DNA from 2 places in the Priestia sp. KCTC 13724 genome. Region 1 is predicted to be linked to the other one. Evidence: predicted binding sites of a transcription regulator. Region 1 holds the regulator's gene; the other holds the start of a gene.
What was found. The regulator LexA, encoded in region 1, represses DNA repair genes until DNA is damaged. The targets are predictions, from matches to a motif close to CGAACATATGTTCG.

Region 2: AC1UFB_RS14745 (DUF6434 domain-containing protein) is a predicted target of LexA. The motif match lies at 3,197-3,210, and genes of this name have one in related genera.

The regions. Positions count from the first base shown of each region.
Region 1 covers NZ_JBXDLD010000169.1:44,441-51,945, forward strand. The annotation lists gene tkt (transketolase) at 1-1,415, opposite strand, end outside; gene AC1UFB_RS19010 (DUF896 domain-containing protein) at 1,597-1,827, opposite strand; gene AC1UFB_RS19015 (YneB family resolvase-like protein) at 1,889-2,560, opposite strand; gene yneA (cell division suppressor protein YneA) at 2,636-2,971, opposite strand; gene lexA (transcriptional repressor LexA) at 3,116-3,736, shown strand; gene AC1UFB_RS19030 (hypothetical protein) at 3,853-4,014, shown strand; gene AC1UFB_RS19035 (magnesium transporter CorA family protein) at 4,137-5,582, shown strand; gene AC1UFB_RS19040 (GH25 family lysozyme) at 5,604-6,560, opposite strand; gene AC1UFB_RS19045 (hypothetical protein) at 6,660-7,124, opposite strand; partial or broken gene AC1UFB_RS19050 (IS5/IS1182 family transposase) at 7,382-7,505, opposite strand, start outside.
Region 2 covers NZ_JBXDLD010000108.1:13,021-20,525, reverse strand. The annotation lists gene AC1UFB_RS14765 (beta-ketoacyl-ACP synthase 3) at 1-576, shown strand, start outside; gene AC1UFB_RS14760 (ring-cleaving dioxygenase) at 844-1,788, opposite strand; gene AC1UFB_RS14755 (SRA domain-containing endonuclease) at 1,816-2,613, opposite strand; gene AC1UFB_RS14750 (nucleoside triphosphate pyrophosphohydrolase) at 2,752-3,078, opposite strand; gene AC1UFB_RS14745 (DUF6434 domain-containing protein) at 3,243-3,812, shown strand; gene AC1UFB_RS14740 (hypothetical protein) at 3,842-4,066, opposite strand; gene AC1UFB_RS14735 (hypothetical protein) at 4,141-4,584, opposite strand; gene AC1UFB_RS14730 (hypothetical protein) at 4,724-5,197, opposite strand; gene AC1UFB_RS14725 (MFS transporter) at 5,351-6,556, opposite strand; gene AC1UFB_RS14720 (TetR/AcrR family transcriptional regulator) at 6,692-7,261, opposite strand; gene AC1UFB_RS14715 (hypothetical protein) at 7,315-7,505, opposite strand, start outside.

The DNA of each region.
Region 1 (7,505 bases):
GGACCATCTTCACCAACTGCAATACTGTCATGCGTAAATACATACGTAACAGGTAGCTTCATTAATGCTGCTAGACGAATTGCTGGACGTAGGTAATCAGAGAATACGAAGAACGTACCGCCGAATACTTTTACACCACCATGAAGAGCCATACCGTTAAGCGCTGCGCCCATTGCAAATTCACGAACACCAAACCAGATGTTGCGTCCACTGTAATCTTTTGCAGTAAAGTCTTCTGCACCTTTGATCATTGTTTTGTTTGAACCAGCAAGATCTGCTGAACCACCAAAGAATTGAGGAACAGCTTGTGCTACTGCGTTTAATACTTCACCTGATGAAGCACGAGTTGCTAAGCTTGAACCAGTTTCATATACAGGTAATTGTTGTTCCCAACCTTCTGGAAGTTTACCTTGTACAGCTAATTCAAATTGAGCGGCTAGCTCAGGATGTTTTTCTTTATACTGAGCAAAAACGTCGTTCCATTCTTTTTCTTTCTTTGCACCTTCATCAGCAATCGTTGCTTTAAAGTGTGCATAAACTTCTTCTGGCACATAGAAATCTTCTTCAAACGTCCAGCTATACGCTTCTTTTGTTAATTTTGTTTCATCTGCACCTAGTGGCGCACCGTGAACACCTGATGTTCCCGCATGGTTTGGAGAACCATAACCAATTGTTGTTTTTACTTCAATTAAAGTTGGACGAGAAAGATCTTCTTTAGCTGCTTCGATTGCACTTGAAAGCTCTGCTACGTCATTTCCATCTTCTACGCGAATTACTTGCCATCCGTAAGCTTTGAAACGACCTTCTACGTTTTCAGAGAATGAACGGTCTAAATCTCCGTCTAATGAGATGTCGTTTGAATCATAAAGCACGACAAGGCGACCTAATTTTAAGTGCGCTGCTAATGAAGCTGCTTCAGCTGATACACCTTCCATTAAGTCTCCGTCACCACAAATACCGTATGTAAAGTGATCAACGATTTCAAGTCCCTCTTTATTATATGTTTCGGCTAAATGACGCTCAGCCATCGCTTTACCAACTGCCATTGCAATTCCTTGTCCTAATGGACCAGTTGTTGCATCAACACCTGCTGTGTGACCATACTCTGGATGACCTGGTGTTTTACTTCCCCATTGACGGAAGTTTTTTAAATCGTCAATTGATAGGTCATAGCCTGCTAAGTGTAATAAGCTATATAGAAGTGCTGAACCATGTCCTGCTGATAAAACAAAGCGATCACGGTTAAACCAATCCGGATTTGATGGGTTAATATTCATAAACTTTGTCCATAGCGTGTACGCCATTGGAGCTGCTCCCATTGGCATACCTGGGTGACCTGAATTTGCTTTTTCAATAGCATCAATTGATAAAGTACGAATTGTTGCAATTGAAAGATCTTCAATACGTTGTGTCATAACTCTTCATTCCTTTCAAAACTATGTATATATGTAATCATACTAATGATTAACGATTTTGTACAATATTTGATTCGTTTTTTTTCGTACTTTTACATTTTTCGTTTCCAAACGCAAAAATATACAAAAAAAACTAGAGAAACTCATTTCCCTAGTTTTTGCACCACAGCAAACCATCGCCTTAGTGTAGACGCTTCTTTTTGCTATCTTTCAGTTTTTTAGGGGTTACGTCATTCCCTTTTTCATCAACAACTTTAATCGTATGAAGATGATTTGTCATTGATTGACGGAACGTTTGTAAATATTCTTTGCGAAGCTCTTGCTGTTCTTGTGCTTCAGCTTCTGTTAAACCTTCCGCCTTTGATTTTTTAGATAGTTGATTGATTCGTGCCATTTTATCTTTAGACAACATTTTGTCAGAACTCCTCGCTTTTTAATACAGTTTAAAGCATAATACAATACTACACATCTTACTAAATCTCTTGTTTTTTAGCAAGAAGCTCGCCTTGGTCGTCGCAGTACTCCTGATAGCGACGGTGTACAGTTGCTTTTGATACCTTATAACCAAAGCCTTTTAGCGTGACAGCAATTTCTGCAAATGTTAAGCCATTATTACGTAGTTGTACAATTTCTTCTATGGGAACTTCCTTTCGTTCTCTACCTGAGTTTACATGCTGGTTTTTCAAATTATGCTCCGGGTGATACCCATTAGCAACTGCTCTTTTCATACCTCGTTTAATTTTTGCATTATGTAATTTTCTTTGATGTTCTTCCACCAAGCTAATGATGTTTAACAACATGGAATCAGCTTCTGATAGCTGTAGCTGTCCCTGATGACTAATCGTGTAAATTGCTACTTTCTCTTTATTTAACGCGTGTAGTAAAGCAATCCTTGCATTTCCACGCCCCAGTCGTGTTTCATCCTGAATAAGCAGGGTAGAAACGTCTTCTGCTTTTAATAATTCTAAGACTTCTAATATTCCTTCTCGGTCAACTTCATAGCCGCTCGCTTTTTCAGAAATAACTTCACAAACTGTAAAATTATGCATCTTAGCAAGTTGCATTAACTCTTCTTCCTGCCTCTTTAACGATGTCTCTTGGGCTTCTTTATCCGTACTTACTCGACAATAGATAACTGCTTTCATCTTTCTAGCTCCCTTTCTTCATTTCCAAACACTAAAACCCCTACCATCGTTCAGTAGAGGACTCGTAGCTCTAGTTCACTTATCAAAAGCAATCTGATGATCACTTGCTAAATCAGATTTCAATACCGGAATATATAACTGATCTCCCGGAGAAAGCGACTGTGTAGATGGAACAGTTAGCTCATTCATATTTTGGACCCATTCTACAAATTCATTTGGTGATAAATTATGATGCTTACTATATTCTTGGGATAATTCCCAAATAGTGTCACCCTTTGCAATAGTAACAGTTGTATATTTTTCTAACTCCACTCTATCTGCTCCTAATAGCAACGTCAAGACATATGTAAGTGCGGCGATAACCACAAAAAAGGTAGTATAATGTTTAATAGATTCTATTAATGGTCTCATTTCAAATCCCCCTCAGAATGTATGTTCTCATTTTATTGCGAACATCCGTTTCTGTCAATGGGTTTTTTCGAACTTATGTTTGTATATTATATATAGCCATGATATAATTTATAGCAAAGAATAGCTAAAAATGAGGTGAAATGTATGAAGCTATCAAAACGTCAACAAGAAATACTAGATTTCATTAAGCATGAAGTGAAATTAAAAGGATATCCCCCATCTGTTCGCGAAATTGGTGAAGCAGTTGGTTTAGCATCTAGTTCAACAGTTCACGGGCACTTAGCTCGTTTAGAAAGTAAAGGTCTAATTCGTAGAGACCCCACAAAACCAAGAGCAATTGAAGTTCTTCAAGCAGAGGCCGATGTAAGCATTCCACAAAGTGCAGTTATAAATGTTCCTGTTATCGGTAAAGTTACGGCAGGCTTTCCAATTACTGCAATTGAAAATGTAGAAGAATACTTTCCGTTACCTGACAAGTACGCCTCTCCAGATGAGCAAGTATTTATGTTAGAAATTATGGGAGAAAGTATGATTGAAGCCGGTATACTAGATGGAGATATGGTCATTGTTCGCCAACAGCAAACAGCTAATAACGGCGATATTGTTGTAGCAATGACGGAAGACAACGAAGCAACTGTCAAACGTTTCTTTAAAGAAGATAATTTCGTTCGCTTACAGCCAGAAAACTCCACAATGGCACCTATTATCTTACGTCATGTAACTATTTTAGGAAAAGTCATTGGAGTATATCGCTCCATTCATTAAGAAAAGAGACTGAGACATAAGTAGTTCAGCCTCTACTATACCTGAACGATTGAGAGTTCATAACTTTTAATCGTTCAGGTTTTTTTGTTGATTGTGAAAACAATGTTGGAAACAGGGTGGAATGGAGCGTAGGACACTCGACTCCTGCGGGAAAGAGAGGGAAAATGGAGATCCCGCAGCGCAGCGAGGAAGTTCAGGTTCCTCCCCGCGGAAAGCGAGTGGCCGTAGCGCAATGGAACGAATGTGTTGAGACAAACCAAAGAGATGGGAACAGCTAGTGTTCGTCTTTTAGAAGCAATCATTTTGTTATGTCCCAGCCTCTTTTATGTTTTTTTTTGGTCAAATATAGGTATATTACTTAAAGAGCAATAATGAAAAGCATAAGGGAGGGAATTTCTCAGTGGATAAGTGGCAAGCAATGAACTCTCCTTTTCAAGATATTACACCGAATCGTGCAATAAACATGTTCTTGTTTCCTTTTTCTTTTAACCGAAAAGAGAAAAAAGATTTAGTTTCAGCTCTTTATGAGCATGAATTTGACTTTTTTTCTCTAGAGAATACAGATTTAGAAAAGAAATTTTATAGCAAAGACTATTTTGTTTCCCACGCTAGCCTTGATCAATACTTTCTTCCTTATATCGAATGTATTCTCTTTCCTCAATCACCAAAAGAAACAGGGCTCATTCGATTTTCAAAAAAGGTGAATCAAGAAATTACATTTGAAACAAAAGCGTCAACAATTCTAAGTGAAGTTTTGTCTATTGATATTTTTTTATGCCCATTTGAAATCGGTGTAATGACGATTCGTATCGAAGTAAAGGGAAACCATTATTCGTACGATGACGTCATTGAGTTTATGAATCATTTTCGCGTATTAGAGCCTAAATTAGCTGAAGAGCACGGAGCGACCATTACATACAAAAATAAAACCTATGATAAAGTACAAGATTATATTTTTTCAAACTTAACACCGTTTCTAAAACCTTACATTGAGCAAGAAACACAGCACAGCAAACATTTTGGAAGCCTGCCTTATTTTATTGATGAACGGATGTACGTACTAAGTTACGTAACCGTCAACAATGAACAGCCTATTAGCAGTGGCACCTTATTTCGAACTGGACAACTGAACAGCTATGATACTGGCGGTAAACCATTTATTTCAGCTAGAAACCAAGAATATATTGATGAATACAATGATCAACACGTCTACAAGCGATGGACGCCCGAAACATACTATGTTGTAACAGACCACGTTTTTTCTTGCATTTCACATTCAGCCGATGAAGAGACGAATCAAATGTTAATGAATCACCTATTTGGTCAGCACTACTATAATCTATTTTTACATTTCTTTTATAAAATTGTACTGTTGAAACTATCTTATCAATATTCGCAGCTTACATTTGAAAAAGACCAAAACGCTATTGAGCGACTCATCCGCTCTATCACACTCTTTTCAGGTAAGTACTTGTTTTTAGAAATCAGTTCTCGAACGGAAGGACAAGAATTTTCTAGACTTTTCAAAAAGACCTTTCACATTGATTCACTCTACCAAGAAGTGAAGGAAACACTTGGGACTTTATATCAAAATCAAGAAAAAATTGCAGGGAAACGTCATAATTATCTACTGTTGATTTTGACCATCTATACTGTGCTATCCGGTATTTACGGAATGAATTTAGTTATTGAAAGCTGGAATAAAAACCTAAGCTGGAGCGCAATAAAAGATTATTCATTGTTTGAGTACATCGCCTTTATCGTTGCTTTGTCAGGAATTACAATTAGCATTAGCTTAGGAATAAATGCTTTATATAAACTAATTAAAGACCGTCTTCAAAAATAACGAGCATAGGTTCTATGCTCGTTATTTTCCTTTCATCACTTCTTCTAATTTTAATCGAACGTTCGGTCCGTAAATTCCATCCACTTCTTTTGGCAAATAGACTTTTTGAAAGCGAGCAACAGCATTAGCTGTATTGGCTCCATAAATTCCGTCTATTCCATGATTAGGAGCGAACTTATTGGGATAAAAGTAAACGGAAGCAAGCGCTTTTTGGAGTACAAACACTGCTTCTCCTCTCGCTCCCTTTTTTAACATGCCTTTAGGTAGAGACGGATTAGAACTTTTCACAAATTGACTTTTCATTTGTTGAAAAGACGTTTTTACGGTACTTAGTAAGCTTGGCTTCGACTCCTTGACATACTGAAAAAAAGCAGCGTTCATTTCATTTAAATCGACATACGTTGAAATCCCGTCAACTTTCCCCTGATCGGTAAATTGAAATATGGTCCACTCTGACCAAGTAAATAGGTTTCCCGGGCAATCAAATCCTTCCGTTCGGTTACTGCTACTATAGCGAGCAATCCAAAGAGGATAATAGGAAAGCTCCTTTGTGAAGTATGTTTTAGCAAAGTGATACCCACTATATAACAAAGGCTGTACACCAGTATTTTTCTCCATTTCTTCTAGCCACGTTCGGCCAAACCTAGAGACAAACTCAGCATTTTTCCCTTTATTTACTTCTAAATCTAAGCATGAGGGAAAATCAAACTTCATTGACTGCAGCTGCTGCAAAAAGAAAGCCACTTCCTGTTTAGGGTCGTTGGTACAGTGTGCATAGTGATAAAAGCCGACAAGCAAACCCACTCGCTTAGCTTCAACATAATTCTCATATACCCTTGGATCTGTAAATGTTTTTCCTTCTGTTAACTTAATATATGCACCTTGCACTCCTGCTCGAGCCACTCGTTCCCAATCAATTTCCCCTTGATGATGAGATACATCAATAATTAATGGATTATGTACACTACGATTTTGCATATCATCACACTCCTGTGCTTTTGTATTACCCTAGCAGAAAAAAACATCCATGCAAAGCAATAACCACATTTGATTGTTTAAAACATACTTTTTGATAATTTAATACTTCACAATTGTTGTAATCCCATACGGTGTAAGAAAATTACGGTGACTTAGTTCTTCAACCCACTTTTTTTCATTCAAGTGATACACCCCTGTTTGATCTTCATAAGTCAAGCTACCCACATTGATCTTGATTGGTTCAGCAGCAGACAGTAGACGCCTTTCATATTCTGAAGAAGCATGCTGATTAGGAAGGTGCCATAGCTCTAATACATCTCCTTCTTCCATATACTTTTCAAGGTACAGTAAAAATAAACGGTTGTCCGCACCACGGATTTCATATAAGTACGGCAGTGTAAACAATCCGCCTACTTCTTCATACCAGCCCGTATCTTTTAAATCAAAAACAGCTAAATATATTAAGTCCTCTATTCGTTCAAAGTTTGTTTTTTTGTTGTATTCTTCGATTTCATCAGGAATAATAAATGGCTTATATGATGCTAAAAATGTAATTTCAGACATGGGTTGCCACCTCACATTTCATTAAATAGTGAAAAAACTCTTCAAGCGTTCCCATAAACTTGTCAACTCTGTCTAGGTGATAAAAAGCACTTGTGTTTTGAAGATCATTTAACCCGCTGTTTTCACTGTACAAATAGACCTTCTTTTCAAACGCAATTGCCCAATATGACTTCCCTTTCCTCCTGGAAGGATTAAAATAAAGAGGTCTGCGCGCTGCACTCCGTCTTTTTCACATTGCCCTATTTCTTTCAGCTCCTGAAAGGAAGAAGCTTTTCTTCAATAAAGCTAAAATCAATTGTCGCTTCAATTGTACGCAAAAAGTGATTGGCAGGAACTAAATCTTCTACAGAAACCATCACTTGTTCATCTCGATGATTTTTA
Region 2 (7,505 bases), on a different contig from region 1:
GTTACAGCAGAGACGCTATCAAAAGTAACGGATTATAAAGACCGCTCTACCTGCATCTTATTTGGCGACGGAGCAGCAGCTGTATTAGTTGAACAAGATTTTGAAAGTCCAAGCTTTATAGCAACTCATATGGGATCAAAGGGCAGCGGTGGTAAGCATGTGTATCGAACAAACTTATCTGTAACGATGAACGGAGAACAGCTTAAAACCCCTGGGAAAATGGTTCAAAATGGACGTGAAGTGTATAAATGGGCTACCAGAACCGTTCCAGCAGGTATTGATTCGCTGTTACAACAAACCAATCTTCAAAAAGAAAACATTGATTGGTTCGTCCCGCACAGCGCAAACTTGCGTATGATTGAATCCATTTGTGAAAAAGCTGAATTCCCCCGCGAAAAACTATTAACAAGCGTCGAGTATTACGGCAATACATCAGCTGTTTCCATTCCTCTCGCTTTACAGCTTGCCTTAAAAGAGGGTAAGTTGCAGAAAAATCATCTTGTACTTCTGTATGGGTTTGGAGGAGGACTAACTCATGCAGGTTATATCATTAGATGGAGCCTCGATGAACGTTAAACCTTTTTTTCATATTGTTTATGGAAGGAGTTAAGGACGATATCTACGAATAAAGAATCAAAGTTAGACAAATGGCGTGCTAAATACGGAACAATAACTATCGGATGCAGCAGCTTAGTAACTACCTATTCGAACTGGGGCAGCAACTGGTTTTGGACGATTCTTGGCGTAATTGTAGGGCTAACATGCGTCACTATGGGCATTTTCGACCTTAAAAAACACACAACGAAATACAAAAAAGCACAGCCATAAAAACAGCTGTGCTTTCTATATATCTAACGGACGCAAATTCGCCTCAATTTCTGCTCGACGCGGTTCTAAAAATGGTGGTAGAGCGAGCTTCTCTCCCATCGTTTCTTTTGGTTCGTCGGTTGCAAAACCAGGGGTATCGGTTGAAAGTTCAAACAAGATGCCATTTGGCTCTTTAAAGTAAATCGCTTTAAAATAGTAGCGTTCGACTTCTCCGGAATGAGGAATGCGAGCCTGGTTTAAGCGTTCAAGCCAGTAGCGGTATTCCTGCTCATTTGGAACACGAAACGCAACGTGATGAACGCCACCTCTTCCTAGCCTTGCTTTTGGCACCCCGGGTTCTTCTACAATATGTACTTCAGCTCCGCTTCCCCCTTCTCCTGTTGCATACACTTCCATTGAATCATAAGATCTTACATGACGAAAGCCCATAACGTTTGTTAAGATATCTGCTGTTAGCTTCGCTTCTGCAACTGTTAAGGTAACAGGGCCTAAGCCAATAATCGCATGATTCTCCTCAATATCTTCTCGCTTCCAAGGAACACCGGCACGTACACCTTTTTCTCCGTCATCTGCAACAAGCATGAGGCGTGTGCCTTCGTAATCACGAAACGCAAGAGCGTTGCGACCTGCTTGAGTTGTCAGCTCATCGTGATCGATTTGTAGCTCTTCAAAGCGCTGTTTCCAATAGTAAAGCGACTCCGTCGTCGGCACACGCAAGGATACGGTTGAAATATCTGTTGTTCCAGGATAGGTTCTACCAAGACCAGGAATATCAAAATAAGTGACTTCCGTTCCCGGTGTCCCTTCTGCATCTGCGTAAAAAAGATGATAGGATTGCGGATTATCTTGATTAACCGTCTTTTTTACAAGACGCATCCCCAGTACATTGGTAAAGAAGTCATAATTTTTTTCGGCTTTTCCCGTTAAAATTGAAACGTGATGCAGACCTAGTAGTTCCATTACTTTCACGCCTTTCTATTCGTTCCATTATTGAACTGCTTCTAATTCTTTTTCTTTAATTAGTGTACCCAACCTTGCATTGTAATTTTCTCCACCCTGTCCATGGTGAATGTGACTATGGCAAATGGGACAAAGTGCCGCAACTTGATCCACTTTGTTTAACCCGCTGTCAGTTAAGTGGTTGATGTGGTGAATCTCTAAATACGGCATTCCTTTTTTATCTTTAAATGATGCTGGTGCTCCGCATGATTCACACTTTCCGTTCGCTCGCACTTTCACATAATGATTAAGGAGTGCTATCTTTTTCGTTAAGCTCTTTTCCTCATAGAACCGTTCTAATAACTCTTCTTTTACCGTTGAGTCAATGTTAACTGCGTTCGCTTTCTCTTCTAATATATGGTTACACTTTAGTTCAAACATAATCGCTTCGCGAAAGCTTCCGTCTGCATCCCACATCAACTCAAGCTGATGGTTTGCATACGTCATCTCGTCTAAAAACTCGACAATCCCAGGCTCTACGTACTGAAATAAATAGATGGTTTCGCCGTTCGCTGCGTGTTCCATCACGGCTTTATTTCCTTTAATTAGCTGCATCGTACCGCGCTGTCCTTCTCCAGTGTAAAAAAAGGTTGTTTGATCGTCGTTCCACCCATGAGAAGTACCGTATTCTTCACCACTCATCTTTGTAAAAATAAAGATATATGGATGCTCTTTTGGCGTTGAAATTTCACTTTGCTCCTGTCCTTTATAAAGGTCATGAATTTGCTTGCGGCGATATCGCTTTCCTCGTACAAAAGCCTCACCAAACTGTAAATCTGTAATCACAATTGTGCCCCCTGATGTAGATCTCTTTTCTTAGTTTTAGTGTATCATAAAAAAGCACAACTTGAGTTTAGTTGTGCTTAAAAAGGAGCGTCTTTCTTTGGACAATTATCATTTTAAAAAAGGTTTATATACTAAGAGTTATTGATCTTCCACCTCTACTAAAAAAACTCTTTCGTTAAAGCCACCTTTCTCATCTGCTTTTTGCTGACGCACATGTTCCAGCTGCTGAGGAGTTGCGCCGTTTAATGCAGCAAGCGCATAAACAACTTCCAGTAAATCCGCAAGCTCTTCTACTGCCTCGTGCTCCGTTTTGGCTTCCTTATATTCGCTCCATTCTTCTTCAGCTTTTTTCTTTAGTTCCTTTTTGTATTCATCAATAGTGAGGTTGCTTGTTGTATACTTCTTTCCGCTTTGTTCGATAATCTGCGGAATGTAATCACGGACTAGCTTATTATAAGCAGGCATTTGCTCGGCTCCTTTCCTCTAAATGATATGACTAATTATACTAAAAGGTGGAAATAAGGTGTAGTAAAGTGAATCGTTATGAATGGTATATTTTCTCTATTATGCCATTGACAAAATACGAACTAATGTTCTAATATTGAAATAGATGGAAAGGATGGTTATGTATGAGACCTAAACTGAATCAACACATTAAGACAAAAGAATTTCTCAGCTATTATTGGTTAAAGAAAGAACTACAAGGTTTTTGCCACGACCACCACATCTCCAGAAGTGGCTCCAAAGCAGAATTAACAGAGCGAATTCATCTCTTTTTGCAAACTGGAGAAATAAAACGTCCTGTTCATAAAAAGACGGGTGCTCCTAACGGTAAGAAGTTAGAAGAACTGAGTCTTGACACTGTTATTACAAAACACCATCGCTGTAGCCAAAGCGTACGGACATTTTTCAAAACTATCATTCCAAACTTTCATTTTTCAACCTATATCCAAAACTACTTTAAACAGAATGGTGGCAAGACATATCGTGATGTTGTGACGGCCTGGTATGAAGAAGAAAGCCGAAAAAAAGATCCTTCCTATCAGCGAGAAATTGGAGCCCAGTTTGAATATAACCAGTTTACAAGAGATTTCTTTGCAGACCCAACCAACAAAGGGAAAAGCCGTGCAGATGCAATTGCAGCGTGGCGTGCAGTAAAAGAACAGCCTGGAGCTCGAACATATAAAAGAAAAAACTAGGCACCGTACATGCCTAGTTTTCTACTACATTATGAAAGTCGTTTTGAAATAAAAAAGGAAATTGTTGCTGCTAGCATTGCGACTACAAGCGGAAACATGTAGGCACTATCACCAAAGGTAACAGTACTTCCTAACGTTCCAACTTTTTCTCCCACCTCTGGATTGTACAGCATGGTTAGCAACATACCACTACCTACTTGAAATACAAGCATTAAGACGACAAAGCTAGCAATAAAGACTATGTAATTTTTCAATGAATATCGCCTCCCCTTTATTTCTATTACGAACGAACATTCAAAAAGATTCATTTCGTGGAAAATAAAGTAATTTATTCTTCACTACTGTTCTTCAACAAGTTTTGAATATAAGAAGCATCTTCCACAGGAATTGTAGAATAGTCAACTTCATCCCACGTCTCACCCGTACGTTCCGCTATAACAGCTCCCTTATCGTTTAACCAAAGGCGAGATTCAACTAATAATGCTGATTGCTTCGGACTATTAAATGCTACGTAAAGATCCGGATTATTTATATCTACATTCGCGGTATCAATGCTTTCTCTGTGAGCGTAAATCATTGATAAGTTATCGACAGCAGCTTGATTTTCTAAGTCCGTAATGACCTTTTGAACGTCTGTCTCTCCGTCCTTCCCGTCGCCAATCCAGATTTCCCGAGTGACTTGATCAGACGTGGATTTTCCAAATACGTATCCTCCTAGAAAAAGTAAAAGCGCACCTATTATAATGGCAAATGGCTTGAAGTATCCTTTCACACAATAACCTCCTACAGTACTAATGAGTTTAGTATATCATTATTTTTATAAAATTCGTTATTTTCTTCCTTTTAGCATCTTATTCACCAAAGTTCCCCCTAACGCTTCCATAAAAAAACCTCTCTGAAGCAGAGAGGCTTTAAACGATAACAACAAATAAACTAAATAGCGCAATTGGAGCTACAAAAAATCCAAGTACATGCTTCCAATGATATGGCGTCTTTTTAAATGCCAATAAGCGATCCACAATAAAGAAAAAAAGCAGCATCGGGATGAAAAAAAGTGATAAAACAAAATGTAAAGCACCCGTAATCCACCACTTGTACTTACCTTCCCAGCGATTTGTAATCGTTTGCACAATTAGCTCTACCACAAAAGAGGTTAAGATAACAGCTGAGCCTACAATAAAAAAGTAGTACCCAAGCGCGAAAAAACTCCCTTCTTTCTTAAACTCCTGAATAAAGTTAAGGATAGTAAAGTCAGCTGGCTTATCCGCAGGTATAATCGCCGTGACAAACGCTAAGACACTAATGGCAACAACCATGATTAGTCCTGCAATAAGCTTACGACTAATTAAATAGCCCATCGACTTTACAGATGAGGTTTCATTCATATATTCGTTCCTTCCTTATGTATCTTCTCTACTTTAATAAGTAGCAACATACAGCCTAAGCTGAAATATTTTACTAAAAGTGTATGAAACAACCTGTCAAAAGTCAATGAAAAACGTCCTATCCACTAGGAATAGAACGTTCTTCAACCACTTTTACTTCTCAACAACTGGATTTGACTGAGCTACTCGCTTTCCTACTGTTAACGTTAAGACGAAACAAACGAATAAAACGATGGCCGCTGCTACATATGGAAAGTTGATATCAATATCAAATAAAATCCCTGCAACAAGAGGTCCTGCAATGTTTCCTAAACTTGTGTAAGCAGAATTTAAGCCGGCTACGTAGCCCTGCTGTTCTTGAGCAAGTTTTGACATTTGTGTACTAATAGCTGGTCGTAAAATATCGATTGCTAAAAACAGCGTAAACGTTACGACAACAATCAACCAGTATGCATGCGTGAACAAAGTTAAAAGTACGAATAAGCCTGCTACAAACAGACAGATTGAAATAACCCTTTTCTCACCAAACTTATTGACAATCCACCCAAAAATAGTGAGCTGAACAACAGCTCCTGCAATGGAACCAAACGTGATAATAAATGCTATATCCTTTGGCGTAAAGCCGAATTTACGATCTACAAATAAACCAAATACCGTCTCATAATTCGCTAAGCCAAACGAAGCAACAAACACAATAGTTAAGCTTAAAAAGTACGGTTCCTTATACGAATTACGTAACTGTGTAAATAAGCCCTGCTTTTCTGGTTGAAGTGGGTCAGCCTTCACGCGTTCTTCCATTGGTGATTCAGGCAGAACAAATAAGGTAAGTAAGGCTGCGAAAACTCCTGCAACGGCTGCTGAATAAAACGGGACTCGCATGCCAAATTCAGCAATGAATCCACCGATTCCAGGGCCGATGATAAAGCCTGTTGTGATTGCTGCATTAATATACCCCATTCCTGTTGCGCGCTCTTTTGGCGTCGTAATATCAGCTGTATAAGCCATAACGGCTGGCATAATTAACGCTGCACTAATTCCGCCCAGCATACGAGCGCCAAACAATAGCGCCGGTGCATTAGCAATTCCAAATAGCCACTCTGACACGGCAAAGATCAACATACCGGTAACGATCATTTTTTTACGCCCAAAAGAATCCGATAATCTCCCTGCAACAGGTGAGAAGATAAGCTGTGTTAACGAAAATGCAGCGACAAGCATTCCGACAATACTTCCGCTAATTTGTAGCTCAATCATATAGGTTGGCATAATAGGAATCACAAGACCTATTCCCATAAACACCAAAAAGATGTTAAGCATTAAGAGCAGCATAGCCCCTTTATTTCTTAACAGTAGTGACATAAATAACCCTCCAACTTTCTCCTATATTCTCCATAAAACACGAAAACTATTTTTGTTTTTTTAGTTTTTTTAGCCGATAAAAGAGACTGACTTCACAAAATAAAAGGTCTGTCAGACTCTGTCACATGCGCTCTATTAAAATGTTGATTTGACCTTACTTGTTAAAAGGCCCTGCAATAACATATCAACAATCGTATCGAGCGCATCTGATACGGTTAGTCGATTTTCTAAAAAGAAACTTCGATCTAAGGTCGAATTTACAGCATCAATGATTACTTTCATCATTAAATCAAGGTTGCGATTCACAATAATTCCTTCTTCTATTCCTTGCTTCATTAGCTCTCTCAGTGAGTCCCACTGGTTCAAAGCTACGTTTAACTGTTTCCACTGTGCCGGGTAGTAGCGCTTCATTTGCTCAATGATACATAAGTCATAGAAGTCATTATACTCTGGAATAACGGTAATAACTCGCTTGATTTTGTCCACCAAAGATAGATTTTCATTATTCACAATCGCTTCGGTTTTCTGATCAAAATCCTGTAGCGTTTGAGTGATAATGGTATCTAAAATCTCTACTTTGGACGAGAAATGTTCGTACAGCGTCCGTTTACTGATGCCTAGCCTTTTGGCTAAGTCATCCATTGTAAATTTCATTCCTTTATGATGAATCTCTTCGATAAATGCCTGCATAATTCGCTCTTTCATTATCAGTCCTCCTCGTGATAAACTCATAAAACATTTTTAGTTTTTCTATTTTCTCATTCTATCTCACTTCTCATATAAGTACAAGAAAAAAGAGGCTGGGACATAACAAAATGATTGCTTCTAAAAGACGAACACTCGCTGTTCCCATCTCTTTGATTTGTCTCAACACGTTCGTTCCATTGCGCTACGGTCACTCGCTTTCCGCGGGGAGGAACCTGAGCTTCCTCGCTGCGCTGCGGGATCT